DNA from 4 places in the Phormidesmis sp. 146-12 genome. Region 4 is predicted to be linked to each of the others. Evidence: predicted binding sites of a transcription regulator. Region 4 holds the regulator's gene; each other region holds the start of a gene.

Region 1 (7,882 bases), on a different contig from region 4:
GTAGAGGCGAGCAAACGTATCTTCCGTCATCACCCCATGCTCCACAATTGACGTTACCAAGATCGCTGATATTGTTATGCGCCCAACTGTATGGCTTAGTCCAAGCAAGTTCAACAACAATGTGAAATACGAAAAACTGAACAGTGCCGAGTATCCAAGCCATGGCACCGAGGCGAACGAGCTTTGAATAGGTGGTCATAAGTAGTTCTCTTTGATGAACGAAGCGAATCCTCGTAAACTAATCATGGATAATTCTTGCCTGCGTTTCCCCTTTAGACATGATACAAGCTCACTTTGTGTCGCATAACGTTCCGCTTCACCCGCCGCTAGTAAACTCTCGGACTCAACAAAGAAACCCTATACGATCGGTGTGCAAGCGGATTGTTACACGGCATCCATTACGACCTTCAACTCCTGATCGCTGAGCACTTTCGGGGTAACTATAGGGGCACCAGACTCTAGAACAAAGAATGGTGTACGTTTATAGCTACCATCAAGACGAGCTTTAAGCACCATGCCAATGATGCGCAAGGTGCTAGATAGAAGTCCTGTTGATTTTGGCTTATCTTCCCCGATGGCATATTTGGTACTTACGTGCATACGCACAGAGCCGAACGCTCTATCTAACGAACTTTGGTCTGAACTCAAGCAGTTATGAATTAAACCAACGAATGATGTACTGAGGTTTGGAGGAGTATTTCCGATCGGAGTATTACAACAAACAGCATACCATCGCAGCAAGCCATTCGCAGTAAGACGCATACATGTCAGGTTTTCAATGCCTTCGTCAAATGCGATATTTGCGGGGATGGTCTGAATAATGCTAGTACCACCTCTTTCATCAAGTATTTCATTCTCTCGTTTTAGAAAACGGGCGAAGGCTTGGCAATCAGCACAGTAACACACGCATCTATTTACATAGTCATTGCGGTGGAGAGTGCCCTTGAGTTTGCCACAATTGCAGCGAATCGAGTGGGCCATAGTTTTTGTTCCTCTTCTTAAAGAACTCGCCATCGTGTGCAGTATAACGCGCCGTCCGCTGCAACTTGTTAGGCGGCAGTGTCGATCCACGAGCGAGCCGCCGCGGGCGGATCCCTGCCCCTTCGCCCGTCGGAACACGCCCAGGAACCACAACACGGGCACTGACCCGGCACCATGGCGTGTCAGCCGGTGCGGCGGGATCGGGCCAGAGCCAGCCCTCCGACGGCCGTGGCGATCAGGCCCAGCACCACGGCCACGATAGCCCCGGCTAGCCCGCCTCCGGTACCGAATCCGCCGGGAGAGGTAGCCACAACTAGCCCACCGACGGCCATGCTGATCAGCCCCGCGGCGAGGGCGACGATGACTCCGAGTCGCCCGGAGGCGGTGCCGAAACGACCGGCGGGACGAACCAGAGCCAGCCCACCGATGACCACGCCGACCAGCCCCAGCACGGCGGCCGAGCTGGCCACGAGTCGGCCGGGGGTCATGCCGTAAGAACTGGCGGTGGCCGGATTTGGTTGATCGGGCTGAGCATGAGCGGACGCAATCGTCAGAATGAAGCTTGCCGCCGCGATGACCGTTGAGGTGATACCGATATGCTTCTTCTTCATGTTGCTCCTTTATGGTGGTTATTGAGTAGATGTGAATGCCGCCTAACTTATGTTTAGACTGACTTGATCTATCTAACTTCATTAATGTAGGTGATTGGGCTGAAAATTGTCTGTTATAAATCTCTAGATTGGGAATTAGGGTAGAGCTTTTATCTAGAAGGCGCTAAAAAAGACGATCGCCCTCTTTCACAAGAACGATCGCCCTTTTTGACCCTTTGAATTTTAATTCAAGCGATCGTGAATAGTCAGGGCTGCGATCGTGCCTTCGACCAAAATGCTACAAACCGTACAACGTTCTAAACCATTCTACAAAAGCCTGTGTACCCGAATTTTTGGGGTTCAAAATGCGTTGCATAATTGCTTGGTGGAGTTGTCTTCCAGGCGGATCTTGCCACGCTAACCACGAGTAGATGTTTGCTTTATCACATTGAGTTTCTGTGTAGGGCGCTCCTCGTTTTTTGGCTTCCGTAGCAGCTTCTTGAGCATATTGCCAAAGCGTTTCTCGATCGTCTGGAATCATGAAAGCCAGAAAAGTTTCTAACATTCCGCTGATTCTATTATTTGGCATAATCCAGACTCCAAAATTTACGCCATTGGAAGCCCGATGAATCAAACCCGTCTCTGGTAAGCTTTCTGGAAGATCAGGAATGCTAGTCAGACAGGCGTTTCTAACCGCTTGCCAACGTCGATCGACATCCTCATCAGCATCTACAATCATGCCTAGCGCAACTAGATTAGACGAATTTAACTGAGTCGATATCTCGGTCGAATTGATTAGTTGGGTGTATCCATCATAAGCTTCGATATAAACCGTAGGATTTTCACGAGTCCCCCAAGGAATTCCATTTTGTTCAATGAGTTCAGGAATGACACGCTTATCTTGATCTCCTTCGACCAAGAGTTTGTTTCTATGCAATCTTGCCATTCCTAGCGCACCTCAATCTCCCGATTTGCAGCAATCACAATTTTACGCTCATCAAACACAACAGAGGTTGATTTTTCTCGTTCAATTCTATGGATTGTAATTCCCTGCTCACTGGCATCTTCAGATTTTGCAATGTCAGCTAGACTTGTCCAGCAGTCACTACTATGGGTGGTTGCAAAAACTTGAACGTCGAGCCGTTTAGCTGTTTCCCAAATGAGCTTCCACATATCAGACATGACAGTGAAATGCAGCCCAGTGTCGATCTCATCCACCAGTAAAACGCCTCCTTTTGCAGAGACAACCGACAGCGCAAGCCCCAGCATTCGCCACATTCCATCGCCCATGCTACCGATCGGTACACGCTGATCAGATCCCGAAAGTTTTACAAGAAAACCAGCCCGCGAATTTAATCTGGAGTATGTGTTTTTTCTAGAACTTATCGGTGCAATTCGTTCGATTTTAGGCTCAATGTTATTAAGGGCTTTATTGATAATCTCTTCCTCTGGCTTCAAAACAACGTGATCCTCAAACATCTCAATCATTTCATCGGCTGGAAGTGAGAAAGGAGTTACAAATCGAGTGTTGATTGGTGGACTACCACTATCTTTGGGGGAGCGCCGAATATTGTCTGTAGGCAGACCCAAATCGGTGGAAAGTGGAAACCATCGATTCTTAATTGCGATTTCCTCATTCTCTCGCTCACTTAACCATTGAACAACAAGTTCAGTCTGTTCGTCGTCTGATATTTCTAGACGATCATTAATGCGCTCATCATTTCCATCAAACAAGCGTCTTCTCTTAATAACCATACTTAGGCGTTCATCATTGCCATCTCGCAAACCTGAAATGAGTAGTTTGCTATCCAGATCAATTTCACGGTCGTAAAAAAGATGGCGGATGTCAAGAACACGACTTTGTACTGTTCGACCACTCGATCTATTTACCTCGATCGGAAAAATCTCACCTCGACTGATCATGACATTCTCAAGCGGTTCGAGATTTGCCCTTAAACAAAGTAGTTGAATTGCCTCTAGAATTGATGTCTTCCCACTATTATTTGTGCCAACGAGCAAGTTGACTCTGCCGAGTTGCTGAAGCTCAAAAGATCGAAATCCTCGAAAGTTTTCTATTTTCAGTGACTTCAACATAATCAGGCTGTAAGAAGAGTCTTTGGTTTCAGGATAAACGATCGCACCCACTCACAACAAAAAACGACCACCAAAAAAGAGCGATCGCCCTCTTTTACAAGAACGATCGCCCCTTTCTAATTCAATTCAACAAAGGTGTCGATTAGTAGTCGAAGTCACCACCGCCGCCCATGCCAGCGCCAGCACCTGCGCCACCGCCATCTTTGGGTTCAGGTTTGTCAACGACAATACACTCGGTTGTGAGAACCATGCCCGCGATCGAAGCCGCATTTTGCAACGCAGAACGAGTCACTTTTGCAGGGTCAACAATCCCCGCTTCAAACATGTCTACATACTCATTGGTGGCTGCGTTAAAGCCCACATTGAATTCCTTCTCGCGCACTTTCTCAGCAATCACCGCACCGTTTTGACCTGCGTTTTCAGCAATCCGCTTGAGAGGAGCCGAGAGAGAACGAGCCACAATCAGCGCGCCTGTGAGTTCTTCGTCCTTGAGGCTAGTGTTTGCCCAGGTTTCGAGTTCAGGAGAGAGGTGAGCCAATGTGGTGCCACCACCCGGAACGATGCCTTCTTCGACGGCTGCTTTGGTCGCGTTGATCGCATCTTCGAGACGCAGTTTGCGATCCTTCATTTCGGTTTCGGTCGCTGCGCCCACTTTGATCACGGCAACGCCACCCGCGAGTTTCGCCAGACGCTCTTGCAGCTTTTCTTTGTCATAGGAGGAATCGGTTTCTTCCATCTGACGACGAATCTGCTCGACGCGAGACTTGACTTGCGCTTCGTTACCTTCCGCAACAATCGTGGTCGAATCTTTGGTAATCGTAATCCGACGTGCCTTGCCGAGACTTTCTAACTTAGCGGTATCGAGCTTCAGACCTGCATCTTCGGTGATCAGTTGTCCACCTGTGAGAACAGCGATATCTTCGAGCATTGCTTTACGACGATCGCCAAACCCAGGAGCTTTGACAGCAGCCACGTTCAACACACCGCGTAGACGGTTCACAACCAGAGTAGCCAGCGCTTCTTTTTCGATGTCTTCTGCAATGATTACGAGAGGACGACCGGAACGGGCCACTTGCTCCAGAATGGGAACGAGATCTTGCACCAGGTTGATCTTCTTGTCGGTGATCAAGATGTAAGGCTCTTCTAGAATGGCTTCCATCCGTTCGGTGTCGGTCGCAAAGTAAGGCGAGATATAGCCTTTGTCAAAGCGCATCCCTTCGGTGACTTCTAGCTCGGTGGTCATCGATTTGCCTTCTTCCAGCGAAATCACACCTTCTTTGCCGACTTTATCCATCGCGTTGGCGATCATCTGACCGACTTCATCATCGTTTCCGGCAGAAATCGCGCCGACTTGAGCGATCGACTTCGAGTCTTCAACCGGACGAGCGTGTTCAGCAATTCTCTCAACCAGGAAGCCAATTCCTTTGTCGATGCCGCGTTTGAGAGCGATCGCGTTAGCACCTGCTGCCACGTTGCGAAGCCCTTCTTTGACCATTGCGTGAGCCAAAACCGTTGCAGTGGTGGTGCCGTCGCCTGCTGCATCGTTGGTTTTGGAAGCGGCTTGACGAATCAGCGCAACGCCCGTGTTTTCAACGTGGTCTTCGAGTTCGATTTCTTTGGCGATCGTCACACCGTCATTCACGATTTGGGGTGCGCCAAACTTCTTCTCCAGCACAACGTTGCGGCCTTTGGGGCCGAGGGTGACTGCCACCGCTTCGGCCAAGATGTCCATTCCGCGTTCGAGGGCACGACGGGCGTTTTCGTTGTAAATAATGCGTTTAGCCATGATTCAATTACTCGTGAGGGGTGAGGATTGGGGAAACAGTCAGCGTTTAGTGAAAGCTTTGCGAGGTGTCACGCGGAAAAAAGCTAGTCAACGACTGCCAAAATGTCTTTTTCAGACAACAAAACATACTCTTCGGTGCCGAGTTTGATGTCAGTTCCGGCGTACTTTGAGTAGAGAACTTTGTCGCCAAGTTTGACTTCTGGCTCTTGACGAGATCCGTCGTCGCTACGCTTACCGGGGCCAACCGCCACGATCTCGCCGACTTGGGGCTTTTCTTTAGCGTTGTCGGGTAACAAAATGCCACCTGCGGTCTTTTCTTCGGCGGCACTGACCTTAACGAAGACGCGATCGCCCAAAGGTTTGACAGTGGACACGCTCAGAGATACGGCTGCCATATAAATTCTCCAAACTATCTAAATGAGGAACAAGTTAAGGGATGAGGGAGGGCTTTGCCCCGCTTTCGCAAGGAGGGATGAGGGATGAATAATATCAAGTGAGCTACGAATTTTGCTTGATTCGCTTGTGGTTAGCTCTGCACTGCCATTCAGCTACGAGCGACGAATCTACTTCATCCCTCATCCCTCATTCTTCCTCCCTATATCCAAGTCTACATGACTTTGAGCGTTGAGTTAGCACTCTCAACTCCTGAGTGCTAATTTACCGAAGGTTGACCCGCAAAGCAACTTTCTCCCTTGTACGGGTTCCCGAACGGGCAGACTAACGAGAGTCTCTAGGGATTGAGGGAAACGATCAGCTTATCTAAGAGTGCGTCGCCCTCTCGATCGAGATAGTCTTGAGCCACACCGATCAGGGCATTGAGGTTGGTGGTGTCAGCGCGATCAATGTCGTCGTAGGCCTTATCGAGGGGAGTTTGAAATCGGAAATAGTTATTGTCTGGCAAGATCTGACGAGCAATATAGTCAACCGCGTCTGCTGACCCATCAAACAGCACATCGATCAGCGGAATTGCCCACTCCAGAGCGCCCCACTCCTGCGATTCTCGGATCGTAATTGGACGGCTGCTTTGACCTGTGCCAAAGGAGGCCACCACAAAATTTTCTAGCGAAATTCTTTGATCACCTGATCGCGCATCATTAATTCTCACGCCTTCTGCGATCGCACAGGCAGTTGGGTTGTTAGCCACCACGCCGCCGTCAACTAAAGGCACCGATCGCCCGTCAATCTGAGTGATGTGAGCCGGAAAGTACACGGGTGCAGACGAGGAGGCTTTGCAAATCTCCCAAACTGGAAAGGAATTATATTTTCGGTACGTGTCTGCTAAAACCTGTGAGCCAGCATTGGGAATCGTTTTGAACACGAGCGCTTCACGGCTGGCGAGATTGTAGCTTGTCACCAAAGTCGGCACTCGTAAATCGCCAAATCGAGCATCGCCAAAAACGCTTCTTAAAACCAGTTCTAGCCCTTTGCTCTCATAGCGAGGAGCATCTAACCCCTGGTCAAAAGTACGACCAAACCGACTCCACAAGCGAGACGCTGGATTTGGAAAAATCTCCTGGGCCCGATCGCGGTAAATCTTAACGATCGTCTCAGTTTTCATCCCCATTGATAAGGCACAGGCAATCAGCGATCCGGTTGAGGTGCCTGCAATTAAATCAAAAAGCTGTCCGATCGGCCTTCCCAGTTTTTGCTCTAAACGGTTAAGCCAGACAGCAGTGATCAACCCTCGGACACCCCCTCCACTCAGAGAAAGAATCCGATAAACCTGAGAATTGGGCATGACTAAAACCTCCTGGAAAGCCAATCGCCCGATCATTATAGGAACTCTTAGGAATTAGGGGTTAGAGGGGTTGAGACTTTCTTGAGCGCTTTATTTCTTTAACTCAGCCGCTTGAGCGATCGCCCCTAGCTGCAATCCGGGTGGGTAACTGCCTTCTTCTTTGATCTGCTTGATCGCTGCATCAGAAATGGGTAGATTCATTTTTTGAGCTAGGGATCGCACGATGTCACCTCGATCGATGACTCCCGACACCGCGCCCGCAGGTGACAAAACGGTAATTCGAGGAATCTCACTCGTTTCCATTAAGCGGATTACCTCAATCAACGAGGTTGCTTCCTGAACGGTCGGCACTTCGTTTAGGGGCTGCACAATACTGAGTAACGTCTGAGTTTCCCATTGGCTACGCTCGACGGTTTGCAGGGCATCGACAGCGATCAGTCCTCGATATCGTCCGTCAGACGCGGCAAAGTAGACCGGAGCGCGACTTGTTTCCAACAGGTAGTCATCTGCAAATTGTCTCAGCTTTAAGTTGGCATCTACGACTCGAAATTCTCGTGTCATCGCCTCTTGCGCTTTGATTTTGAGCAGAGCTTCTTGAACGTGCGTCAACCGATCGTAGGAACTAGCATTCTGAATAATAAACCAGCCAATGAGAATCAGCCACAGTCCACCTAGAGAAGGTAAGCCGAGGGC
Region 2 (7,882 bases), on a different contig from region 4:
TGAGCAGTCATACAGGACAGGTAAACTGGAAAAACGCTTTCCGAGTCTTCCTCCAAACTTCTTCCAAGATAGAAGTGATCAGGGTAGTTCCGACCAATTGTTCAGAAATCTTAAATCTTTATAAAGAAACTTGGTGAACTTTCTCACAGCAGTATGACATTCACCCAAAGATTTTTTTTGTAATCCGCTTTACCAGTTGCTGACCTATTGGAGAGATTTAGGCAGATCTACTTAGGGGCAGAATTTGCGTTTCAAACTTGGTTAAATGGCTTGTGTCTTCAGAGTGATGAAGGAACGATCGCAACTTCGTAAAATCACTCCATTCCGTTAATTTGACACTGAGGAGTTTCTATGCAAGTCCTTAAACATCCAGAAGCCAACAATAATCCTGGTGATCCTCGAAATCGTGAAGTGGTTTTTCCGGGCTACGACATTCAGGACGGTAACTTGGCGACTCCGATCAATTCGTCTCCGATCGTCCGGGCTTATATCAATGCACTCCCAGCTTATCGGGCTGGATTGTCACCGCTGCGTCGAGGGCTAGAAGTGGGAATGGCTCACGGCTACTGGATTTTTGGCCCATTTGCCAAGTTGGGGCCGCTGCGCGACACTGATATTGCTAATCTGGCTGGGCTGCTGTCTACGATCGGGCTGCTAATCATCTCCACACTCACCCTTTCTCTCTATGCCAGCAGCAATCCTCCTGGGCCGACGGTTACCATTACAACGCCCAATCCACCCGATACATTCCAATCAGAACACGGTTGGAATGAGTACGCCAGTGGCTTTTTGATCGGGGGAATTGGAGGAGCAGCCCTTGCTTACTTCTTGCTGAATAATATTGCTTTGTTTAAGAACTTTGCGGCAGGGCTGTAGGCGATCGTCATTGCTACTTTCTTAGACTAAACAAGATTGAATTCACATTAAAAAATCAGGCGGATGCAATCGATAAGACTGGATCTGCCTGATTTAGGTTGAAGCGTAATCTAGTTGACCGACTGTTTGAGCAGTTTGAACAACAATTAACAAGTGAAGTCAGTTAACAGACCGCAGGAACAGGCTCAAAGAGGGCTGACTCAATCTTGCTCAAGGCTTCTTCGAGGTCATCATTGACGATTTGAATGTCAAACTCATGAGCCGCATTCACTTCTTCTCTGGCTCTTGCCAAACGCCGCTCGATCGCACTGTCAGAATCTTGTCCCCGTCCACGAATGCGAGTTTCTAACTCACTCATCGAAGGGGGCAAAATAAACATTCGCAGCGCACTGGGGAAGGTTTTGCGAATCTGCCTCGCTCCGTCTAGTTCGATTTCTAATATTACCCACTGTCCTGCTTGGATCTTGTCTTGGACTGCCTGACGAGGAGTGCCATAGCAGTTGCCCGCAAATTCTGCCCATTCCAGTAGTTCGCCCTGCGCGACCATCCGCTCAAATTGGAGCCGCGTCACAAAGTAATAGTCTCGTCCGTCAATTTCTCCAGGACGGGGAGCGCGAGTTGTGACTGAGACAGATACATAAATTTCTGGATGACGACGAAGCAGCGATCGCAGTAAGGTGCCTTTTCCTACACCGCTTGGCCCCGTCAAAACAATGAGTCTACCCTTGCCCATAGTCTGCCTCGAATGCGTTAGCGCTAAAGTTCCCGGTTTTGTGATTATGTGAGTATAGCGTGTAACCTTTATGAGTTTGGAGTTCTGAGTTCTTAATCCAAAACTTGGAAGAAGTCAAAACGCTACTCTTCTGTCTCTCTGGTAAAAACAAATCGATTGGCCACCGTTTCGGGCTGAATGGCTGAGAGAATAATATGTCCTGAGTCTGTAATAATCACGGCTCTAGTGCGTCGTCCATAGGTGGCATCTACGAGCCTTTTTTCGTCTCTTGCGTCAGTGATGAGTCGTTTGATAGGGGCAGATTCAGGACTGACGATCGCCACAACTCGATTGGCGGACACAATATTGCCAAACCCAATGTTGATCAACTTGATATCGGTCATGGGCGGTTTGTCCGATCGAGCCAAGCTAGGGAACTCACCCCTCATCGTATCTGCAAAAAAATCTCACTACAAGGTAAACACGCAAACTTAATAGATAGCTTTTGGATACCGGACTTAAGACAGCAAATTCAAGACATTAAACTCAAAACCTTTTCTATTCACTTCTATTCACAGTCTAGCCAGTCCTGAATTCCTTATTTTTACACCACACGATAGACTCAAGAGAGGGATGAATTCGTAACAGATGAATTAAAAACAATGGTTGCAGAATTGAACTGTCAAACCTGAAGACTGTTCATCCTCGATTGTTCATCGTTTCTAAAGAACTATTTTGCAACCTGTTGACCTAACGACACTGACCGCGGCCTGCTGCGAAATTCGGACTGATTGGCTGCCTGCTCGATTGGAGCAAGTCTATCAGCACGATCGCTTTACGGTATCTCTGGCGCTCCGCACATTAGATCGGCGAGGTTGGTTAACGATTTCCTGGCATCCGCAAGCGGCTCGAATTGGGGTGGGCAGTCCACCGCCTCGGACTCCAGATACCTTTACCTTTAGTCAACAGTTGCGTCATCAGGTGGGAAATCTGGCCCTGGTGGCGATCGTCCCTGTGGCTGCGTGGGAGCGTGCGCTCGATCTGCAATTTGCCAAACGTCCGGGTGATCCGGTTTTGTGGCATTTGTATGTCGAGATTATGGGCAAATACAGCAATGTGATTTTGGCAAATCAGGACAATCAGATTGTGACAGCGGCTCATCAGGTGAGTTCTAATCAATCTAGCGTTCGCCCGATTCAGACGGGTCAGCCTTATGAGTTGCCGCCTGCGCTCAGAGATCCGAGTCCCACTTTGAGCGAAAGTTTGGAAAGCTGGCGATCGCGCGTTGCGCTGGTGCCCGGTGCCATTCGTCGTAACCTGCTCAAAAACTATCGGGGTCTCAGTTCTGCCCTGTTGCTCTCAATGCTGCAAGCGGCAAAGCTTGACCCAGACGAATCGACCGAAAATTTGACCGATGCAGATTGGGATCGCTTGTTTGACCGCTGGCAGACCTGGCTAAAGACGCTAGAGAATGGCGAGTTTCAACCGGGTTGGACGGCGACAGGCTACACCGTAATGGGTTGGGCCATGACTGAGCCAGTGAGTTCGGTACAAACGCTGCTTGATCGCTACTACACCAACCAACTCAACCAGCAGGTTTTTGGGCAACTTCGTCATCAAATTCAGCAGAAGCTCAATACGCTGTTGGGCAAGCTACGAGTCAAAGCAGATTCTTTTAAAGGTCGGTTGGCGAGCGCTGATCAGGCTGATCAATCAAAGCAGCAGGCCGATTTGTTGATGGCGCACCTGCATTTGTGGGAACCGGGACTAAAAGCGATCGAGCTTCTAGACTTTGAAACCGAGCAGCCGATCAAGATTCCCCTTGATCCCGAAAAAAACGCGGTGCAAAATGCTCAGGCACTCTACAAACGTCACCAAAAATTAAAACGAACTCGTGGGGCGATCGAGCCGTTACTTCAAGCCGTTCAAGAAGAAATCGACTACCTCGAACAGGTCGAAGCCACGCTGACTCAATTTACAGACTATCAAGCGCCCGAAGATTTAGAAGCGCTGGAAGAGGTGCGCGAAGAACTGATTCAGCAAAATTATATAGAAGCGTCTGACTACCAAAAAGAACCAGCTAAAGAAGATGCGGCAAGTCGTCCTTATCAGTACAAAACGCCCAGCGGCTTTGAATTATTGGTGGGAAGGAACAATCGACAAAACGATCGACTGACGCGATCGGCAAATGAATACGATCTCTGGTTTCACACTCAAGAAATTCCTGGCAGTCATGTCCTTTTACGACTGGAACCTGGAGCCGCGCCTGACGAATCTGATCTGCAATTTGCGGCTGACTTGACGGCCTACTACAGTCGCGCTCGACAAAGTGAGAAAGTCCCCGTCGTCTACACCGAACCCAAGCACGTCTATAAACCTAAAGGCGCAAAACCTGGAACGGTTATCTACAAGCAAGAGCGCATCCTCTGGGGACAGCCTCAACGAGTCAGCGAAAAGTAGCGATTAGACCCGGCAATCAGTCAGGCTTTTCGATCGCGTCCTCTACCATTAGAAAGAGCTATGTCACCAAACTGTGAATATTCGTGACAAAAAGTTTGTGTATGTTGTTACAATGTTGAGCGAATAGGGCTTAATGACCTAGAAGGAACCCGCCGCAAGTATGGGAACACGTGGATGGGTCTTCTCCAATGTAAAAAGATACGAAAACGACAACAGGTTGATTTGGGCCGGCTTTTTGACAAAGCTGGCTATTTTTTTCGCCAAACGTCACTAAGACGAACCTTCACAAAGGGTTGGCAATTACTAGTTTTTACCAGTAAATTTTGAACACTGCCGTATCACAAAAAACAGTCTGCTTTCTCTAACATCCAAGGTGAGCGATCGAAAGCGTTTCGCGATATGATGCAAAGCCATTAATGCCCCCAAGTCTCGGTAAATCCTTTCGGTGAATCCTAACTACGCACTCGTTCACGAATGGTTAACGCCCAAAGCAACAGGTGGCTCAGAACTTGTTGTGCAGGAAATTCTCAAACATGTGGATGCTGATTTGTACGCACTGATTGATTTTGAATCGGTGAATCCCAAAAGCTACCTTTATCAGCGCAAGATTGGCACGACTTTTTTACAGCATTTTCCGTTTGCTCAAAGGGGTGTTCAGAAATATTTGCCGTTTTTGCCGTTGGCGATCGAGCAGCTTGATCTGCGTCACTATGATGTGATTCTCTCGTCGTCTCATGCAGTAGCCAAAGGCGTTCTCACGGCTCCACATCAGATGCACATTTGCTACTGTCACGCCCCAATGCGGTATGCCTGGGATCTGACATTTGACTATCTAGACGGCAGCAGATTAGGGCGGGGTTTGGCAGGCATTCCGACTCGATATTTGTTACATCGACTGCGCCAATGGGATGTGATTTCTGCCAATCGAGTCGATCATTTCATTGCCAACTCTAAAACCACGGCTCGACGCATCTGGCGCTACTATCGACGATCGTCCAAAGTGATTTATCCCCCTGTGAATATCGATCGCTTTCCGTTTAACTCTGCCAAACAAGATTTTTATGTCACGGTTTCTCGACTCGTTAGCTACAAAAAAATCTCACTGATCGTTCAGGCGTTTAATCAATTGGGATTGCCTTTAGTTGTGATTGGCAGCGGTGCAGAACTCAAACACCTGCAACGCATCGCCCAGCCCAATGTTCAGATTTTAGGATGGCAACCCGATGAAGTCGTGAGCGAGTATCTTTCTCAAGCCAAAGCCTTTGTCTACGCGGCTTACGAAGATTTTGGTATCGCTCCCGTCGAAGCTCAAGCCTGCGGAACTCCTGTGATCGCGTTTGGGGCAGGCGGCACTTTGGAAACGGTGCGAGATGTGCGGCAACACGGCAGCCAAGGAACGGGCGTTTTATTTTCTGAGCAAACTGAACAAGCGGTGATCGAAGCGGTGCAAATTTTTGAAACACACTATCCTATTTTGGAGCCAGCCGTCGCCCGATCGCACGCTCTTTATTTTCGAGCCGATCGCTTCCAACAACAGTATTTGTCATTTTTAGACATCGCTTATCGAGACTTTCAAGCCAAAAACTCCTGACATTCTGGACGAATTATTCAAAATTACCTATTTAGAGGGGAGCAAATTCACTCAGAAGGAGTCTATGGCTTTATGATTTGACTGTGTGGTGTGGAATTGTTAAGGAGTAAGATGACTGCCGAAAGCCGACTCATCTCCGGTAAATCTATTCGGACATTTCTCAAGCGTGAGATAAGACCGCTTATTCTCAAAACCCTGCATGGGAAACGCGCTAAAAGAATGTTTGATATTGCATTCTCGCTTGCAGTTTTAATTTTGTTTTCTCCGGTTTATCTGCTTCTCTCGATGCTGATTGCGCTCAGTTCGGAGGGGCCGATTTTCTACGTGCAAGAGCGCGTCGGGAAAAACTACAAACGATTTGGCTGCATCAAATTTAGAACGATGGTTGCCAAGGCCGACGAAGCACTGGTCGAGATCATGGAAACCTCTCCCCAGATGCGCCAGGAATTTGAAGACAATTTCAAACTCAAGTACGACCCGCGCATCACCTGGATTGGTCAGATTCTCAGAGTTACGAGCCTCGACGAGTTTCCTCAATTTTGGAACGTGCTGAAGGGCGATATGAGTGTGGTCGGGCCGCGTCCCCTTGTGGTAGAAGAATTGCCCAAATATGGACAACATATCGATCGCATTCTCACCACTCGCCCTGGCATCACAGGATTGTGGCAAGTCTCCGGGCGTAACGACATCCCCTATCCTCAACGGGTCAGAATGGATCTCTACTACGTCAACGCTAGAAATTTTTGGCTAGATCTGCGGCTGATTGTGAGAACGATCGGGGTTGTCCTCTTCCCAAAAAACAACGGCGCGTATTAGATTGCAAAGCGCACCCTACGTCAGCTTTGGCCTTATGAAATATCGGGGTCTGTAGAAAACTTCGTAACTGAATTTTCAAAATCAATCGAATTGATCGACTTTCTGCTCAAAGCTTTACAAAAGCTTCAGGGAGTCGATTTTTTATGTAGAAACCATCAAGCCTGACCGCCGATCCGGACTAAACCCCCCTTGCGTGTATTTACTAGCAGCACGGCTCTATCAAATTTGCGTTTCTATCGTTTGGTTTCTAGTTTTCATCAAAGATCAAAACGCGACCTTGAGCAGTCCAGCACAGTACGGCGAGTGATGAATCCTTCAACAAATCTTGTTCTAGATTCTATCGAACCTTCATCACCCAAACAACCGCTTTACGGTAGCCTGGATGTTATTTGTGCGGCTGTCCGAGGGATAACTAGAGGTAGAAAATCCAAGATAGATTGACGTTACAGTAATCGGAAGCGAGTCAGCGATCGTGCATGGCGACTCCTTTCTAACCAGTAGTTGCAGGCGAGGAAAATCAAGAATGACGCAGCGTAAGCGGGCACTTTTAACGGGTATCACAGGTCAAGACGGCTCCTATTTGAGCGAATTGCTTCTCGAAAAGGGCTACGAAGTTCATGGCATTATTCGTCGGACTTCGACCTTTAACACCGATCGCATCGATCACATTTACGAAGATCCCCACGTTGAAGATGCAAGACTGTTTTTGCACTATGGCGATCTGGCAGATGGCACCACGCTGCGCCGCATTTTAGAAGAAGTTCAGCCTGTCGAAATCTACAACCTGGGCGCTCAATCTCACGTCCGCGTTAGTTTTGACTCGCCAGAATACACCGCCGATGTTGTCGGAATGGGCGTTCTGAGAATTCTAGAAGCCATTCGTGACTATCAACAGCGCACCGGAATCGAAGTTCGCTTTTATCAAGCAGGCTCTTCTGAGATGTATGGCAAAGTTCAGGCCGTCCCTCAGAATGAAGACACGCCGTTTTATCCTCGCAGCCCTTACGCCTGTGCCAAGATGTACGGTCACTGGCAGACGGTCAACTACCGCGAATCCTATAACCTGTTTGCGTGTAATGGGATCTTGTTTAACCACGAATCTCCCCGTCGCGGCGAAACCTTCGTGACTCGCAAAATCACCCGCGCTGTTGCTCGGATTGTCGCTGGCAAACAGAAAAAGCTCTTTATGGGCAACCTGGATGCCAAACGCGACTGGGGCTATGCCAAAGATTATGTGCGGGCGATGTGGCTGATGCTGCAACAAGAACAGCCCGACGACTATGTGGTCGCTACGGGTGAGACGCACTCGGTCAAAGAATTTCTGGATCTGGCTTTTGGCTACGTGAATCTGGATTGGCAAGACTACGTTGAGTTTGACGATCGCTATCTCCGTCCGACGGAAGTGGATCTGTTGATTGGCGACCCTG
Region 3 (7,882 bases), on a different contig from region 4:
TGAAAGCAGGTCATTGATCCGCGTTGCCATCTTGATTAGTTGATCCACCTGATCATCGGTGGCCAGATCAAGCAGTTTCAGCCGATCGTGAGTTAGTAGAGGATCACCCAGTTGATCATTTTTGTAATAAAACTCCACCAAAGGTTGTTTGAGGATTGTGCCTAGTTCTAGACCTGTTTGTAGACAGAGACTCCCGGCTGCAATGTTCCTGACGACAACTTCTAAGGGGATGATTTTGACCGATTTGACCCGCATTTCATTGGGTTTGGGGCGATCGATAAAATGTGTGGGCACGCCGTTGGATTCCATCAGATTAAAAAGATGGGCAGAAATGGCGCAGTTGATTTCTCCTTTGCCGACGATGCTGCCTTTTTTTTGGGCGTTAAATGCCGTCGCGTCGTCTTTAAAATAAGTCAAAAGAATGGCTGGATCTTCTGTGGTGTAGAGGATCTTGGCTTTGCCTTCGTAGAGTTTTTGTCCAACCGACATGGTGATAAAGCTTCATCAAAAAAGCCTCATCATTGTATCGCTCTGCGATCGCTCACTCAAATCTGATCGGGGTCTTCGCCCAATTCACGCAGGCGATCGGCGAGTCGTTTTGTTTTTTCTTGAAGCTGTTCAGCTTGTTCTTCTGGGGTCAGGTAGCGATCGCCCCAGCCCCCCATTCTAGGGGACTTTTAGATCAGTTTTTTGGTTCAAAGTCCCTCACTCGTGGGGGATTTAGCTTGCTCTCCCGAATTTGCAACCGCAGCAAAAGATTTTGTTGAATTTGGGTTAAACAATCGACTAAACCACTGAATAGGAACGCGACAACAATCCATCTTCGCAATAGTCGGCTAGGAAGGTCGATCGTCCTCCGTTTTTTGTCCATAAGATGGGGAAAAAGCTTTCATCCATTGAGCGATCGCCGACTCGCTTGTAGCGTCCGTAAATGTAGCCCGGCTTGTTGGTGGTGTGAAACTGAGCGCTAGAGGGAATCGTGTGCAGCCCAATGCTGTGAAAGGTGCCTTCTGTGCGCGTCGTTTTGCATAGTCCGTGCCACGTTCGTCCATGATGAAAGGCACAACCTCCGGCGGGCACTTCGACCAAAACGAGTTCGGGTTCGGTTACGCCTGCTTGCTCGGCGGCTTGTAGCATTGCCCAACGATAATCCTTCTTGGGGGCGTGAAATTCGCCTTCGACATTGACCAAATTCCATTGGTGAGAGCCTTTGGCGTAGATCAGCGTCCCGTCGGCAGCGGTGGCATCGTTGAGGGCGATCCAACAGGTCATCATTGCAGGCGGATCGAGATAGTCAATATAGGCTCCGTCCTGATGCATGGCGATTTCTTTGGCTCCAGGCGGCTTCATCCACAGGCTGTCTTGACCGATGCGTGCGCCTTCCCAGCCTGCCAGTGTGGCCGTCAAACGACCGATTTCGGCAGAGAGAACGAGGCTGGCGATCGTCAGGTCACATTTCCAACCGTTACAGATTTCTCGCGTCACATCGGGCAGGCTCAACCCCGGTCGCCAGTGCCATTCATCTGGATAAATCCCCGTCTCAAACTGACCGTGAAACAAAGGCTCCATGCGATCGACCAGGCGATTTGAGAAGTCGATCGGCAAGAAATTTTCGACAATCAAAAACCCATCTTCTTGAAACTGTTGAATCTGAACGTCAGTCAGTTGAATCGGCTGATAAGTCATGATTCACCCTTGCTAAGTTAAACCTGCTAAGTTAAATGATTTGAGGTAAGTATTAACTTGTTATAGTAAGTTTGCTGGCTTGAAAAAGTGTATTTTGAGCTACGAGTTGATCAAGTTTTTAGTATTTAAGAACCGTTAACGACAGCGTGAATTCGATGAAATCTTTCGCTACGGTGATTAATCTGGGCAGCCCCCTAAATCTCCCACGAGTGAGGGACTTTGAACCAAAAAACTGATCTAAAAGTTCCCCAGAATGGGCAGCTTGGGGGGCAGAAGCGTTGAACAACGAAGCAAAAAACTTCATCGAATTCACGTTAACGACAGCGTTTCCTGAGATTTGCGTCTGAATTCAACACTCGATTCGTCAGGATGGAACCTAAGATGTTGCCAACAGTTATGTCTGGTTATCTACACATTGTTACCAGCGATTTTGATGCGCGTCCGATGAGTTATGTCAATGGTGGCGTTCGGGCAGGCTATGAGCCAGAGTTAGCGCGGCTGATCTGCACACGATTGGGCTTAAAACCTGTCTGGCACAATCGAGCAATGAAAGATTTTTATACCAGCCTGCAAGCTGGAAAATATGACGTAGTTTGGTTCAATCAAGCCATCACGTCAGAACGTCAACAATGGGTCAATTTCACCCAGCCTTACGGATTGTTTGACGAAGCGGTTTTGGTGCGATCGAACAGTTCCATTCAGTCTCAATCCGATCTAGCTGGTCTAAAAGTCGGCGGACTGGCAGACAGCACTAATATTGCTTTAGCAGCAACCTTTCCGGGCGTTCAGACGATTCCTTATCCCGGTAGCGACAAAGTGTTACCAGAGATGTTGGAGGCAGTGCGATCGCGCCAAATCGATGCCCTGATCGATGATGAATTAGTGTTAGTCGTGGCCGCCGACGAAGATCCCAATTTGCGGCTTGCGTTCACCATTCCGACACAGGTTCCGTTTGGGATCGGAGTTACGAAAGACAATGCTGAATTACTCACAGCGATTAATGAAAGCTTGAACGCGACGATCGCAGATGGCACAATGGCAAACATATGGGCCGAATGGATTCCCTGGAAACCGTTTCCATTTTCAAATTCAACAAATCGTTAAATTAGGCTAACCGTATTCTCAGATACAAACCTGTTATGACGAGTTGGATTTACTAGACACAACAAGCTTTAAACAACGCCAGCTTGATGAATTTTCACTTCGTTGTTTGGTACTTCTGCCCCCCAACCCCCCAATCTGGGGTAGGGCTGATTCATTCTGATTAAGGGAAAATCAAGGAAACCCAAAACCCTGATTCTTTCATTTGGATGGTTCTTAGCAACTAATGAGGGAATCGGCTGTTCGCTTTTCTCTCCCTAGAATAAATCAACCCTACCCCAATCTGGGGGACTTTAAAGCGAAATCTCTAGTCAAAGTCCCTCACTCGTGGGGGATTTAGGGGGCTGCCTGGATTAACAACCGTAGTGAAATTTATCGAATTCACGTTAAACAACAAACAAAACGTATCTTTGGGGGTTCGACCGTGACTGGAATTCTCACAAGAGCCGCACTAACTGACCTCGAATAGTATGTCGCAGACGACGATCGCGCAGAACGAGTCAAACAGGTCAAAGCTAAGATCAAAGATCTGGGCATTCAATACATTTATTACCGGAATGGAGGGTTCGGGAACCCTTAAAGCCCCTAGCTTTAGATGTGGGGATGGAGAAGGGGTTCCCGAACCCTCCATTCCGGTAAATTCCTACCGTCGGCTGTGGGACACCGGATTGTGGGCACCCGTCTATTCAGATTGGGGCTATCAAAATCGTACCTGTGGTCTGCGGGTGTCGGCTCCCGGTCGGTTTGAATATCGGGCGGTCGATTCGATGGTCAATCCTTATCTCATGGCGGGGGCAATCCTCAAAGCCTTTGACGACGGGATCAAGCGCAACCTCGACCCCGGTGAGCCTGAGCAGCGAAATTTGTACGAAGCAATGGAAGCCGGAAAGCAAGTGAAAAAATTACCCATGTCTCTGGGTGAAGCACTCGATCGTTTAGCGGATGACGACGTGATCAAATCCTCAATGCCAGGAGAAATGTATTCTCTCTACCACTGGTATAAGCGTGATGAATGGGAAAGATTCTTAGCCACAACCAGCAATTGGGACGTAGAAACCTATATGGATTGTTTGCCTTAGAGAATTGGAAAGTTATAGAACGCGATCGCGAGTGGGAATACGAATTCTAAGATCTCGATCGCCGCTCTTGATCAACGATTACCCTGACAATTGAGAAGACTAGTTTGTAGCAATGCCCCCCCTTGCGACTTGAGCCACAGGTTTTTTATAGGAGACGTACGCTTCACCAGAGATAGATTCTCTATGGTTGTTGGGCGACAAATTGCCCTATTCGGTTTTCCGATCCAGATCTCGTTTAGCAGTCGATCGCTTAGAGTGCTAAATTGCTAGGTGGAGAACTGGGAGAAGAATATGGCAAAAATTATTGTCTTTGGTGAAGAATCTAGACAGTCGCTCGAACAAGGGGTCAACGCTCTGGCAGATGCCGTAAGGGTAACCCTCGGCCCCAAAGGGCGCAACGTCCTGCTAGAAAAGAAATTTGGCACGCCTCAGATTGTGAATGACGGCGTAACGATCGCCAAAGAAATCGAACTCGAAGACCCGCTCGAAAATGCAGGCGCTTCTCTGATTCGCGAAGTGGCTTCCAAAACCAAGGATTTGGCTGGAGATGGCACCACGACCGCAACCGTGCTCGCTCAAGCGATGATTCGAGAAGGTCTGAAAAACGTGGCAGCGGGGGCAAATCCGGTGAGTCTGCGCCGCGGTATCGAAAAAGCCATTGCCAAAATTGTGGTTGAAATCGAAGCCGTCGCCAAGCCCGTCGAAAACAACGAGATCGCTCAAGTTGCAACCGTCTCTTCAGGCAACGATGAAGAAGTGGGCGCGATGATTGCCGAAGCAATGGAAAAAGTGGGTCGTGATGGCGTGATCTCAGTCGAGGAATCCAAGTCACTCGCCACCGAGATGGAATTAGTCGAAGGGATGCAGATCGATCGCGGCTATCTCTCTCCCTACTTTGTCACCGACGTTGAGCGGCTGATTGCCGAACTCGAAAACGCTGTCATTCTACTCTGTGATAAAAAGATTAGTTCCATTCAAGATCTGATCCCGGTTTTAGAAAAGGTGGCTCGATCGGGTCAACCGCTCCTGATTATCGCCGAGGATGTCGAAGGAGAAGCGCTGGCAACGCTGGTGGTCAACCGTTTGCGTGGCGTATTGAATGTAACGGCGATCAAAGCGCCTGGGTTTGGCGAAAGACGCAAGTCAATGCTGCAAGACATCGCCGTTCTCACCAATGGTCAACTGATTTCTGAAGATATTGGCCTCAGTTTGGATTCCGTATCGCTCGATATGTTGGGCACTGCTCGCAAAGTAACGATTACGAAAGACAGCACCACGATCGTCACTGACGCAACCAACACGGAAGACGTTAAAAAACGCATTGAGCAACTGCGTAAAGAATTAGCCGCAACTGATTCTGATTACGATACCGAGAAACTGCAAGAACGGATCGCGAAACTCTCTGGAGGCGTTGCCGTGATCAAAGTCGGTGCTGCAACCGAAACAGAACTCAAAAACCGCAAACTACGCATTGAGGATGCCTTGAATGCCACCAAAGCAGCGGTGCAAGAAGGAATTGTTCCCGGTGGTGGTACAACCCTGATTCACCTCGAACAAAAGATCGAAGAACTTAAGGAAACGCTAACAGGTGACGAAAAGATCGGAGCCGATATCGTCAAGCGATCGCTCGAAGCACCGCTCAAACAAATTGCAGACAACGCTGGCGTAGAAGGCTCTGTCGTCGTCGAAAAAGTTCGCGGATTAGACTTTAACGTTGGCTACAACGCTTTGACAAATACCTACGAAGACCTGATTGCTTCTGGTATTATTGACCCCGCTAAGGTGGTGCGGTCTGCTCTACAAGATGCGGCCTCGATCGCCAGCATGGTCTTGACCACTGAAGCGCTCGTCGTCGAGAAGCCTGAGAAAAAACCTGCGGCGGGTGCACCTGACATGGGCGGCATGGGCGGTATGGGCGGCATGGGTGGCATGGGCGGTATGGGCGGTATGGGCGGCATGGGCATGATGTAGTTTTTGCCATTATTTGCCATTACTTGATTGCAGCGGATGGGTCGATCGACTTGTCCGCTTTTTTGTGTCACATTCTGGCAAAGTTTAGAAGTCTGGCAAAGTTCAGAAATCAGCAGTTTGGCTTAAAGTCCCTCACGGGTGGAAAGTTGGAGAGTCGTTCCCGGATTTGCAGGCAAACGGAGGGATTCATTGAATTGATGTTGATAGTATTTTAATCGCTGCCTAATTTATTGTTTTAGCCATTCAATTAGCTACTTAATTAGAAGCCGCTTGGCAACGTTGTCTCATTGTCGGTTGAGATATTTTGTGTATAGATTTTAACGTATCCCTCCGGTTCGTTTAGCGCTTATTATTCGTGACCTTTAAAGGGAAATTTAGAAAGAAAAAACTGGTTCCTTCAGGGTGCCGCAAAAGGGGACGCTCAACCGAGTGCATCAGTTCTAAATCAAGCTTTTGAACGATTAGTCATTTGCGTTTTTGAGAGGAATAAATTGCAGATTTTTTATTGTTGATTCTTATAAGTTCCTTATCTTTTGCCCATACTCTAAGCAGGTGAATTTAGTTCAAAATCTGCTGCAATTCCGTGCGACAAACTGCCTCTAAAGTGCCGTGAAACCGCCCCACTTGTCGCAGAGCAGCTAGAAACTGAGCTAAGTCCTAACGTGCTCTATTCACTTATTTATTCACCACATTTATAAGAGAAACCGTCATGAGTTTAAAGCGCAGAAGAGGACTGATTCTTAGTCACCGAGGTTGGGAGCGACTGCAAGAAGCAGAGCGGCAGACCCTCAAAGAGCGGCAGTATAATCCCTACACGCTTCAAGAACTCAGCGAACTGACAGGTCTGAGCCAAAATACCTTGACCAGAGTAAGAGGGCGTAAAATTGCGGTCGATCGCTACACGCTAGAACAGTACCTTCAAGCCTTTGGGCTGACGCTCGACCCTACAGACTACACCCATTCTCTGTCTGGCCCAGCCAATCATCCCACGATTCCTTTGATGGGGCAGGTTCCTCTCAATTCTGACTTTTATGTTTATCGATCTCCCCTCGAAGAGCAAATTTCTGAAGCGCTCACCTATCCAGGAGCCTTTTTGCAGATCAAAGCGCCTCAGCAGTTTGGCAAAACTTCTCTGGTCGTCAAAGTGTTAGATCAGGCAAGACTTCAAGGATTGACGACAGCCATTTTAAGCTTGCGACTGGTGGATGCAACGGTCTTTTCTTCGCAGCGGTTTTATCAATGGCTCTGTGCGGTGGTCACCGATCGCCTAGGTCTACCCCAGCGCGTCGAAAAAGTCTGGAATCCGCAGATGAGCGCCAGCTATAACTGCACCCACTACTTTGAAAATTACCTTCTCAGCGAAGTGGACAATGCATTGATTTTGGCGATCGACGATCTAGACGTGCTCCACCGTCACCCCGACATGGCGACTCAGTTCTTTTGTCTGCTGCGCGCCTGGTATGAACTGGCCAACTACGGCGATGAGCGCAGTCGCCTTTGGAAAAAGCTCCGAACGATCGTCTGCTCGGCAGAGAGCTACCTCCAACTTCACGATCTGCAAGCCCCCCTCGAAGCCAGTCTGACCTTTCAGCTTCCCCGCTTTACTCAAGAGCAAGTTCAAGATTTAGCCCAGCGCTACGGTCATGAAAGCCCCCCCGACGCAGCACGAGCGTTAATGGCTTTTGTGGGGGGTCATCCTCAACTGGTGCAGTGGTCGCTTCATTCGATCCAGGCGCAAGCGCTTCAGTTGCCTTCTCTGACTCAGGCAGTTGGGTCGAGCTACCCACAAGGAGTCGCCCACGACGGGATTTTTGCCAGCCATCTGCGTCGCCAATTGGCAAGCCTCCAACCTCATACAGATTTGCTCGAAGCGATGCGGCGGGTGGTGCTGTCTGAGACTCCGGTGACGCTGGATGCGATCGTTGCCCTCAAGCTAGAAGACAAAGGTCTGATCACCCTCAAAGGTCAGCAGGCTGTTCCTAGTTGTGCGCTCTACCGCCACTATTTTGCTCAAGTGCTGACAGTCAAAGCGCCCTGTCGATTTG
Region 4 (7,882 bases):
GCAATCTTGGGAAGCGCATCAAGGTTGGGGTTGGGCGCAAATGGTTCATCCTGACGATCGGGAAACCCTGAAAGCTCGTTGGGAACAGTCGCTAAACAATCACTCCTTTTATGAAACGGCGGGTCGTCTCTGGTGCGCGGCCACTCAAAACTATCGCTACTTTGAAGCTCGCGCCGTTCCCTTATTTGACTCAGATGGCAAGGTGCGCGAATGGGTGGGGACGATTACCGATGTCCACGATCGCAAACAAGCCGAACTCGAAATCCGTCAGCTAAACGAAAGTTTGGAATCGCGAGTCCATCAGCGCACCGCCCAACTCGAAGCCGCCAATAAAGAGTTAGAATCCTTTTCGTACTCGGTGTCACACGACCTGCGGGCCCCGCTGCGCCACATTGGTGGGTTTGTCGAACTGCTGCAAAAAAACCTCAAATCAACCTGTCTTGACCCGACGAGTGAACGATACTTAACCACGATCGCCCACACCACCAAACAAGCAGGCACTTTGATCGACGATCTTTTGTCTTTTTCGCGGATGGGGCGATCGGAGATGCGCTTTATCTCCTTTGAGATGATGGAGCTGTTGCAAGAAGTCAAGCGCGAATTAGAGGTCGAAATTCAGGGACGATCGATTACCTGGAAGATTGACCCATTGCCCTCGGTGCAGGCTGACCCCTCTATGCTGCGGCTCGTCTGGCGAAACCTTCTAGAAAACGCCGTGAAGTATAGCCGTCTGACCCCCAAAGTCGAAATTGAAGTTGGTAGCCTTGACCAGAAAACAGAAATTGTGTTTTTTGTGCGGGATAATGGCATCGGCTTCGATATGCGCTATGTTCACAAACTGTTTGGCATCTTTCAGCGACTCCATACTCAGTCTCAATTTGAAGGCACTGGGATTGGTTTAGCAAACGTCCAGCGCATCATTCACCGTCATGGTGGGCGAGTCTGGGCAGAGGGAGAAACCGATCGGGGTGCGACGTTCTACTTTTCGTTGCCAAAAGAGGCAGGTAGAGTCTGATATCAATTCCCTAAATTAGGCAACAGGCAAAGCATGGAGACGAGAGACGCTAGACCGGAGACCTGAATCTCAAAGGCTAAAGTTCAGTGTCCAATGTTTAAAGTCCAAAATCCAAAGTTGTTTACCCGGTTGCGATTAATCAAGCGGACTTGATCGAGTAGACGGTTACACAGGTGCGATCGGCATCTCTGTATCCCTATCTTCCAGTAGACGCGATTTTTGGGTAGAAGGGTTTTAATGAGGCGAACTGTTGCGGCGAATGGTCTGCATCTCTAGTGGGCAGTGTCTTCGCACTACAGATCTGTTATTGAATGCTTTTCCTAATCGCGTTTCTCACAACGCACTACGGACGACGCACTGTAAACTAACACTGCGGACTACGCACTACGGAGTAAAGGAGATGACAACGATTCCATGACAGAAACGGATATGAGACGTATTTTGCTCGTCGAAGACAGTACCAATGATGTGGAATTGATTTTGACATCGCTGTCTGACAATCACCTGGCAAATGAAGTGGTGGTCGTACGAGATGGAGAGGAGGCACTCAATTATCTTTATCGTCGCGGCATTTTTAAGATGCGGATGGAAGGCAATCCTGTGGTGATTTTGCTCGATCTCAAGTTGCCTAGAGTCAATGGGATGGAGGTGCTTTCTCAGATTCGATCGGAGCCTAGCTTTCGATTAGTGCCTGTGGTGGTGCTGACTTCTTCCCGTGAGGAACCTGATTTGCTCAACTGTTATGAGTTGGGAGCCAATGCCTATGTTGTCAAGCCGATCGACTTTCACGAATTTGTGGATGTGATCAAACAGGTCGGACTCTTCTGGGCCGTCGTCAACCAACCCCCACCAGGATCGTTGCCCTCCGCGAGCAGTAACCGATAGAAGGTAGGGATGAGGGAGGAAGAATGAGGGATGAGGGATGAATAAAGCTTTGTGTTGTGATTCTAATACTGTTTTGCTTTATTCATCGTTGGTCTCTCATTTCTGCTTGGTGGTCAATTTGGTGAAAGACTTTGGACAAAATAGTATTTAAAGCCAAAGGTCTTTCGCTTAACGTCTTTTCTGTTTTGCTCAAGGTCTTTTGCGTTTCGTCTAGCGTCTTTTCTATTTCGCTTAACGTCTTTTCTACTTTGCCTAACGCCTTTTGTGTTTTGCCTAACGCCTTTTCTCTTTCGCTCAACGTCTTTTCCCTTTCGCTCAACGTCTTTTCTGTTTTACCCAACGCCTTTTCTACTTTGCCTAACGCCTTTTCTGTTTTGCCTAACGCCTTTTGTCTAATGTCTTCCCAACCTCAACGTTACTTAACTGATCAGCAAAGAACGATCAATTCAGATCTTTGATATCTGCATTCATCCTTCATTCCTCTCGCGAAGCGTGTCGAAGACAACCCCTCATCCCTTCCCTCTCATGAGTCCACTTTACTTTTTGCTGTTAGAAGATAGTTTGTTAGACACAGAACTGGTGCAAATTGCACTGGCAGACGGAGAAATTGAGTGTGAAATGAAACGGGTAGACACGCGATCGGACTTTGTTGAGGCGCTAGAGACAGATTCGTTTGATTTGATATTGTCAGACTATGCGCTGCCAGGGTTTGACGGGATTTCTGCCCTCGCGGTGGCTCAAAGTGTGCGTCCCGAAGTGCCGTTTATCATCGTATCGGGGACGCTGGGCGAAGAACTGGCGATCGAGATGCTCAAAAGTGGCGCAACTGATTACATTCTCAAACAGCGACTTGACAGGCTAGTTCCCTCGGTCAAGCGGGCCCTGCGAGAAGCCCAGGCTCGACGCGATCGCCAACAAGCCGAACTTGCCCTACAAGAGAGTGAGAATCGTCTGCGATTTTTGGCGGAGGCCAGCGTCATTCTCACCGCGTCTCTCGATTACAAAATCACGCTCGAAAATATTGCGAGTCTGACAGTGCCTTTTTTGGCGGACTTTTGTTTTTTTGATGTGGTCACTTCAGAAGGAGAGATCCAGCGGGCGGCCTGGAGTTATTGCGATCGCGCTCAGACTGATTGGTTTGCTCAGATTCAGTCCTTTGTCCCGTCTCAGCGTTTTGCTCATCATCCCACTCGACAAGCGATCGCCAGTGGCAGATCTGCTCTAACGCCCGTCGTCACGGATGAATGGATGCAAACGATCGCGACTCGTGACGAACATTTAAAATTTATGCGAGCGCTTCAGTTTCAATCAGAAATTGTGGTGCCGTTGGTGATTCACGATCGACGCTTGGGCGTGTTGACTTGTGGCTATACCGCTGCTTCCGGGCGACGTTATACAGAAACCGATCTCCGACTTGTAGAAGAATTAGCCAACCGGGCCGCGATCGCATTAGACAATGCCCAACTCTATGAGCAAGCACAAGAAGCTAATCGCCTCAAAGATGAATTTTTAGCCGTCCTGTCTCATGAATTGCGAACGCCACTCAATCCGATTTTGGGATGGTCAAAGTTATTAAAAGCAAAACTCTACGATCGCACCACTTTGATACGCGGGCTGGAAACGATCGAACGCAACGCCCAGATCCAAACGCAACTGATCGAAGATCTCTTAGATGTCTCTCGAATTCTCAGCGGAAAGCTAACTTTAAAACACAATTTGGTCAGCCTCATACCGATTATTGAATCAGCGTTAGAAACGGTACGATTATCCGCAGAAGCGAAAGCGGTCAACCTGACATTCTCCATCTCAGATCATCTTGAAGCGCCAGCCTTTCAAATCGTTGGTGATGCGAGTCGGCTCCAGCAGGTTTTTTGGAATCTCTTCTCCAACGCCATCAAATTTACGCCGCCCAACGGACAGGTACAAATTCACATCACAGCCAGCGATCCACACCCTGAAGGGGGCATTGCTCAAATCCAAATCACCGACACCGGAAAAGGCATCCCCGCTTCTTTTTTGCCCTATGTGTTTGACTACTTTCGTCAGGCAGACGGCAGCACAACTCGCACCTTTGGCGGACTGGGAATCGGACTGGCGATCGTTCGTCATCTCGTCGAATTGCACGGCGGCACCGTCCATGCAGACAGCCCCGGAGAAGGACAAGGCTCAACCTTTACCGTAAAGCTGCCCCTCAAACAAACCGCAGACAACTTCTCGGCTCCAACGCCTGCCCCTCCTCTCGTGTCAGCGCCTTTGGCAGGTATGCAGATTCTTGTAGTAGACGACGAAAAAGACACCCTCGACCTCCTGACCTTTTTGCTCGAAGAAGCAGGCGCGATCGTGACTCCTGTTTCATCCGTCCAAGCCGCTCTATCTGCCGTCAAACAAGCCGTCCCCAACCTGCTCATCAGTGATGTTGGAATGCCCGATCAAGATGGGTACACGTTGATCAACCAACTGCAACTACAGCAAGCAGACATTCCCGCGATCGCCATCACCGCCTACGCCAGAGAAGAAGATCGCCAAAAAGTAATGGCCGCCGGATTTCAAACCTATTTGACGAAACCGATCGAACCCGATGCCGTGATTGCTGCCATCACAAACTTGAACCTCCCAATCCCAAGTAACGTCGATCGGTAGGACGATCGCTGATCGTGAATTGGTAAATTCTTCGCTTCGATATTTGACGCTTCTGCCCCAAGCTGCCAATTCTAAGGGACTTTAAGAGAAGAATTCTGGTTCAAAGTCGCCTACTCGTGGGGGATTTAGGGGGCTGCCCGAATTTACAACCGTAGCGAGAAATAGCCTCATCCCTCATCCCTCATCCCTAACTCAGAGCGTCTGAAATGTAATCGGCGGTAGCTTCGACAAGGGCGATCGTATCTTCGTAGACCATGCGCGTCGGCCCCAACACACAAACACTTCCGACAGGGACAGTGCCGCGATTATAGGTCGAAGAAATCAGCGTACAGGTGCGAATCGGCTCTAGCGAATTTTCGGAACCAATGCGAACGGTGACTCGTTTGCCCAACAGTTCAGAATCGGGTGGCTCGAAAATCAGGGGCATCAACTGATGTTGTTCTTCTTCGAGCAGGTGCATGATCGTTTTGATCTGGCTGAGTTCCGAAAATTCTGGCTGACGCAGCACTTCAGACACACCGCTGACCATAATCTGGGTAGGGGCTGATGATTTAGACAGACGGCGCGACAGATCTGTGACCAGCGAGGTGAGAAACTGACTGTAGCGATCGAACTCTCGCCCCAACTCACTCCAGTCTAAAGTCGCAATCTCAGCAGGCGATCGCCCCCGAAGCTGATCGTTCAAAAAGTTAGAGAGAATCTGCAACTCTCGTGCGACCAGTTCTGGATCGCCATCTTCCTCAACCTGCGGCAACTCCATCAAGACCGATTGCGTTTCGTAAGTATCATTGACCACAATCAGCATGACGCGCTGGGGGTCGATTTGCACAAGCTGCAAGTGACGCAACTCAGTCGTCCGGCTAAAGGGCATCGTGATCAGCGTAATATAGCCACTCAACGTCGCCAAAATTTGAGCCGCCCCTTTGAGCAGCGCTTCAAAACTCCATTCGTCCCAATTGAGCCGACCTGTTAACAATTGCTCAACCTGATAGCTCAACTCGGTCGAAGGGGTAATTAGCTGATCAACATAGATGCGGTAGCCCGAATCAGACGGAATGCGCCCTGCCGAGGTGTGAGGCTGATAGAGCAATCCTGCTTTTTCTAAAAAGCCCATCGCATTGCGAATCGTCGCCGAACTAACGCTAAGTTGATATCCTTTCACGAGGGCCTCAGATCCGACAGGCTCGGCCGTCGCGATGTAGTGGCGCACCGTTGCCCAAAGAACTTGCTGCTGTCGATTCGTCAGATTCATGTGAGTAGACATTTTGAAAAGCTAAATCTTAAATCTCAGACTAGGATTCAGTCTCAGTCAGATACCTGATTGACTGACAAATCTTTTCAGGTAGGTTGGGTTAAACCTGGTGAAACCCAACGTTAGCAACGGTAGAAAGACTGCTGTTGGGTTTCGCGTTGCTCAACACCAACCTACGAAGAATCGAGGGTTTCAGGAGTTTTGTCAGTCAACCAGGTCAGATACACCAATTGAACCTAAGATAGCAGATTCTTGATTTTGGCTTTTATTTGGGATCGCTGTGGTAGCAAACGCGGCAGGAAGACAGAAGAGACTTTAGACTTTGGACACAAGACAGGTCTACAAGGCTTTGGTTGGCGATCGAAGCGGTTCCCACATTCGTCAGCTTAAATTCTATGAGGTTCTTTCGCTTCGATCTTCAGCGCTTTTGCCCCCCAACCCCCCAGTTCTGGGGACTTCCGGGCAATTTACGGCCTCCTCGCGCAGCGGATTACCCCCAAAGGGGGAACAAATCATCGAAGCTCTCCCTCATCCCTCGCTAATATCTGGGAATTGATCGATCCACGGCGATCGCATACGCATCAATCCCGCCCATAATATTCTTCACCTGCGTAAAGCCCTGTTGAATTAGCCATTGGCACATTTGCGCCGATCGCATTCCGTGATGACACAGCACCAACGTTTCTTTTTGAGGATCGAGACGAGTGTGAATCTCTTCAGACCATTCGGCGTAGTCGCTCAGGGGCAACACGATGAACCCAGGCAAGCCAGCCGTTTCGACTTCCCAAACTTCTCGCACATCGACAAGCTGTAAGTCTTGGGGATCGGCCAGCTTTTGGGCCAGTTCGGTGACGCTGATCTGAGAGAGCGGTTGACTGTCAAAGTTGGACATAGAGGACACTGGGGAAGCGATCGCTTCAACCAACGAGACATGGATACTGAAATCTTGACACAGCCTGCGCCCTCAACTGCCAGACGCATTCATCAATTTCTTTTTGGTGTGGGCTGGGCGGACTTCGCTCATTGTTGATTTGCGATAAAGCGAACTGTGAGGCAAAACGCGCAGCACTTCTTCGACGGTCGTGATCCCCTGGGTGATCTTCTCGATCGCCGACACCCGAAACGAGTCAAAATTGTCGCCATCTAATAAGTAGCGCTGTAGCTGGGTCATCGTGCCTTCGTAAATAATTTGTCGCAGCGTATCATCGACGTTGAGTAGCTCAATAATTGCCTCGCGTCCCAAATACCCCGAATTAAAGCAGCGATTGCAGCCTTTGCCTTTGCGCCATTCGTGTCCGATGTGGTCGCGATCGATGCCCAAAGCTTTGAGATCTTTCTCGCTAGGTTGGTAAGGCTCAGAGCAGTGGGGACAATTTTTTCGCACGAGGCGCTGGGCCACCACTCCCAACAACGCATCACTGATCAAACCGGGGTCGGGGCCAATATCCTTAAGTCTGGGAACGGCGCTCATTGCATCATTGGTGTGTAGCGTTGTCAAAACCAGGTGTCCGGTTAGGGCGGCTCGAATGCCCGTTTCAGCAGTTTCGTGATCGCGAATTTCGCCCAGCATGATGATGTCGGGGTCTTGGCGCAAAATGGCTCTCAGTCCGGCTGCAAAGGTCATCCCCGCTGCCTCATGGACTTGAGTTTGCGTAATGCGCGGCAGAATGTACTCGACCGGATCTTCGACGGTGACGACGTTGACAAATTCAGTAGCGATCGCCTGCAAGCTCGTGTACAGAGTGCTGGTTTTGCCTGATCCCGTCGGGCCCGTAAAGATAATCATGCCTTGAGGTTGACGCAGCCAGCGCTGGTAGATTTCGAGCGTTTTGGGAGAAAAGCCCAATTCTTCCATGTTTGAGAAGGGATTTTGACGGGGCAGCAGTCGGATGACGGCCTTTTCTCCGCCGACACAGGGCAAGGTGCTGACGCGCATATCCAGTCCCAGATCGGTGTCTTGACCAGAGGCGTAGCTTTCTCCGATGCGGGCATCTTGAGGGCGACGGCTTTCTGAGATATCCATGTTGGCCATGACTTTGAGGGCGACGATCGCTCGCCGACTCACTTCGATAGGCAGGGTGGTAATGTCG

Evidence for each region. Region 4 encodes HrcA, which represses chaperone genes, less so after heat shock. Its sites were predicted from a motif close to ANTTAGCACTCNNNANTNNNGAGTGCTAANT; they were not measured.
Region 1: groES (co-chaperone GroES) is a predicted target of HrcA. The motif match lies at 6,079-6,109, and genes of this name have one in related genera.
Region 2: remA (extracellular matrix/biofilm regulator RemA) is a predicted target of HrcA. The motif match lies at 2,091-2,121, and genes of this name have one in related genera.
Region 3: groL (chaperonin GroEL) is a predicted target of HrcA. The motif match lies at 4,100-4,130, and genes of this name have one in related genera.

Annotation. Positions count from the first base shown of each region.
Region 1 covers NZ_JBJPHS010000084.1:7,299-15,180, reverse strand. The annotation lists gene ACKFKF_RS26195 (DUF998 domain-containing protein) at 1-199, opposite strand, end outside; gene ACKFKF_RS26190 (DUF6151 family protein) at 385-981, opposite strand; gene ACKFKF_RS26185 (DUF6223 family protein) at 1,164-1,592, opposite strand; gene ACKFKF_RS26180 (DUF3226 domain-containing protein) at 1,870-2,517, opposite strand; gene ACKFKF_RS26175 (AAA family ATPase) at 2,520-3,716, opposite strand; gene groL (chaperonin GroEL) at 3,808-5,451, opposite strand; gene groES (co-chaperone GroES) at 5,535-5,846, opposite strand; gene ACKFKF_RS26160 (CBASS cGAMP-activated phospholipase) at 6,182-7,189, opposite strand; gene ACKFKF_RS26155 (site-2 protease family protein) at 7,280-7,882, opposite strand, start outside.
Region 2 covers NZ_JBJPHS010000024.1:37,504-45,385, reverse strand. The annotation lists gene ACKFKF_RS12660 (photosystem I reaction center subunit XI) at 352-876, shown strand; gene gmk (guanylate kinase) at 1,040-1,609, opposite strand; gene remA (extracellular matrix/biofilm regulator RemA) at 1,732-1,992, opposite strand; gene ACKFKF_RS12645 (Rqc2 family fibronectin-binding protein) at 2,324-4,048, shown strand; gene ACKFKF_RS12640 (glycosyltransferase) at 4,494-5,639, shown strand; gene ACKFKF_RS12635 (sugar transferase) at 5,751-6,455, shown strand; gene gmd (GDP-mannose 4,6-dehydratase) at 6,979-7,882, shown strand, end outside.
Region 3 covers NZ_JBJPHS010000129.1:1,388-9,269, reverse strand. The annotation lists gene purC (phosphoribosylaminoimidazolesuccinocarboxamide synthase) at 1-489, opposite strand, end outside; gene ACKFKF_RS30460 (phytanoyl-CoA dioxygenase family protein) at 787-1,686, opposite strand; gene ACKFKF_RS30455 (substrate-binding periplasmic protein) at 2,068-2,790, shown strand; gene ACKFKF_RS30450 (hypothetical protein) at 3,345-3,866, shown strand; gene groL (chaperonin GroEL) at 4,158-5,837, shown strand; gene ACKFKF_RS30440 (AAA-like domain-containing protein) at 6,547-7,882, shown strand, end outside.
Region 4 covers NZ_JBJPHS010000030.1:13,065-20,946, reverse strand. The annotation lists gene ACKFKF_RS14480 (PAS domain S-box protein) at 1-1,015, shown strand, start outside; gene ACKFKF_RS14475 (response regulator) at 1,430-1,900, shown strand; gene ACKFKF_RS14470 (hypothetical protein) at 1,983-2,240, opposite strand; gene ACKFKF_RS14465 (response regulator) at 2,426-4,540, shown strand; gene hrcA (heat-inducible transcriptional repressor HrcA) at 4,728-5,804, opposite strand; gene ACKFKF_RS14455 (rhodanese-like domain-containing protein) at 6,331-6,684, opposite strand; gene ACKFKF_RS14450 (GspE/PulE family protein) at 6,757-7,882, opposite strand, start outside.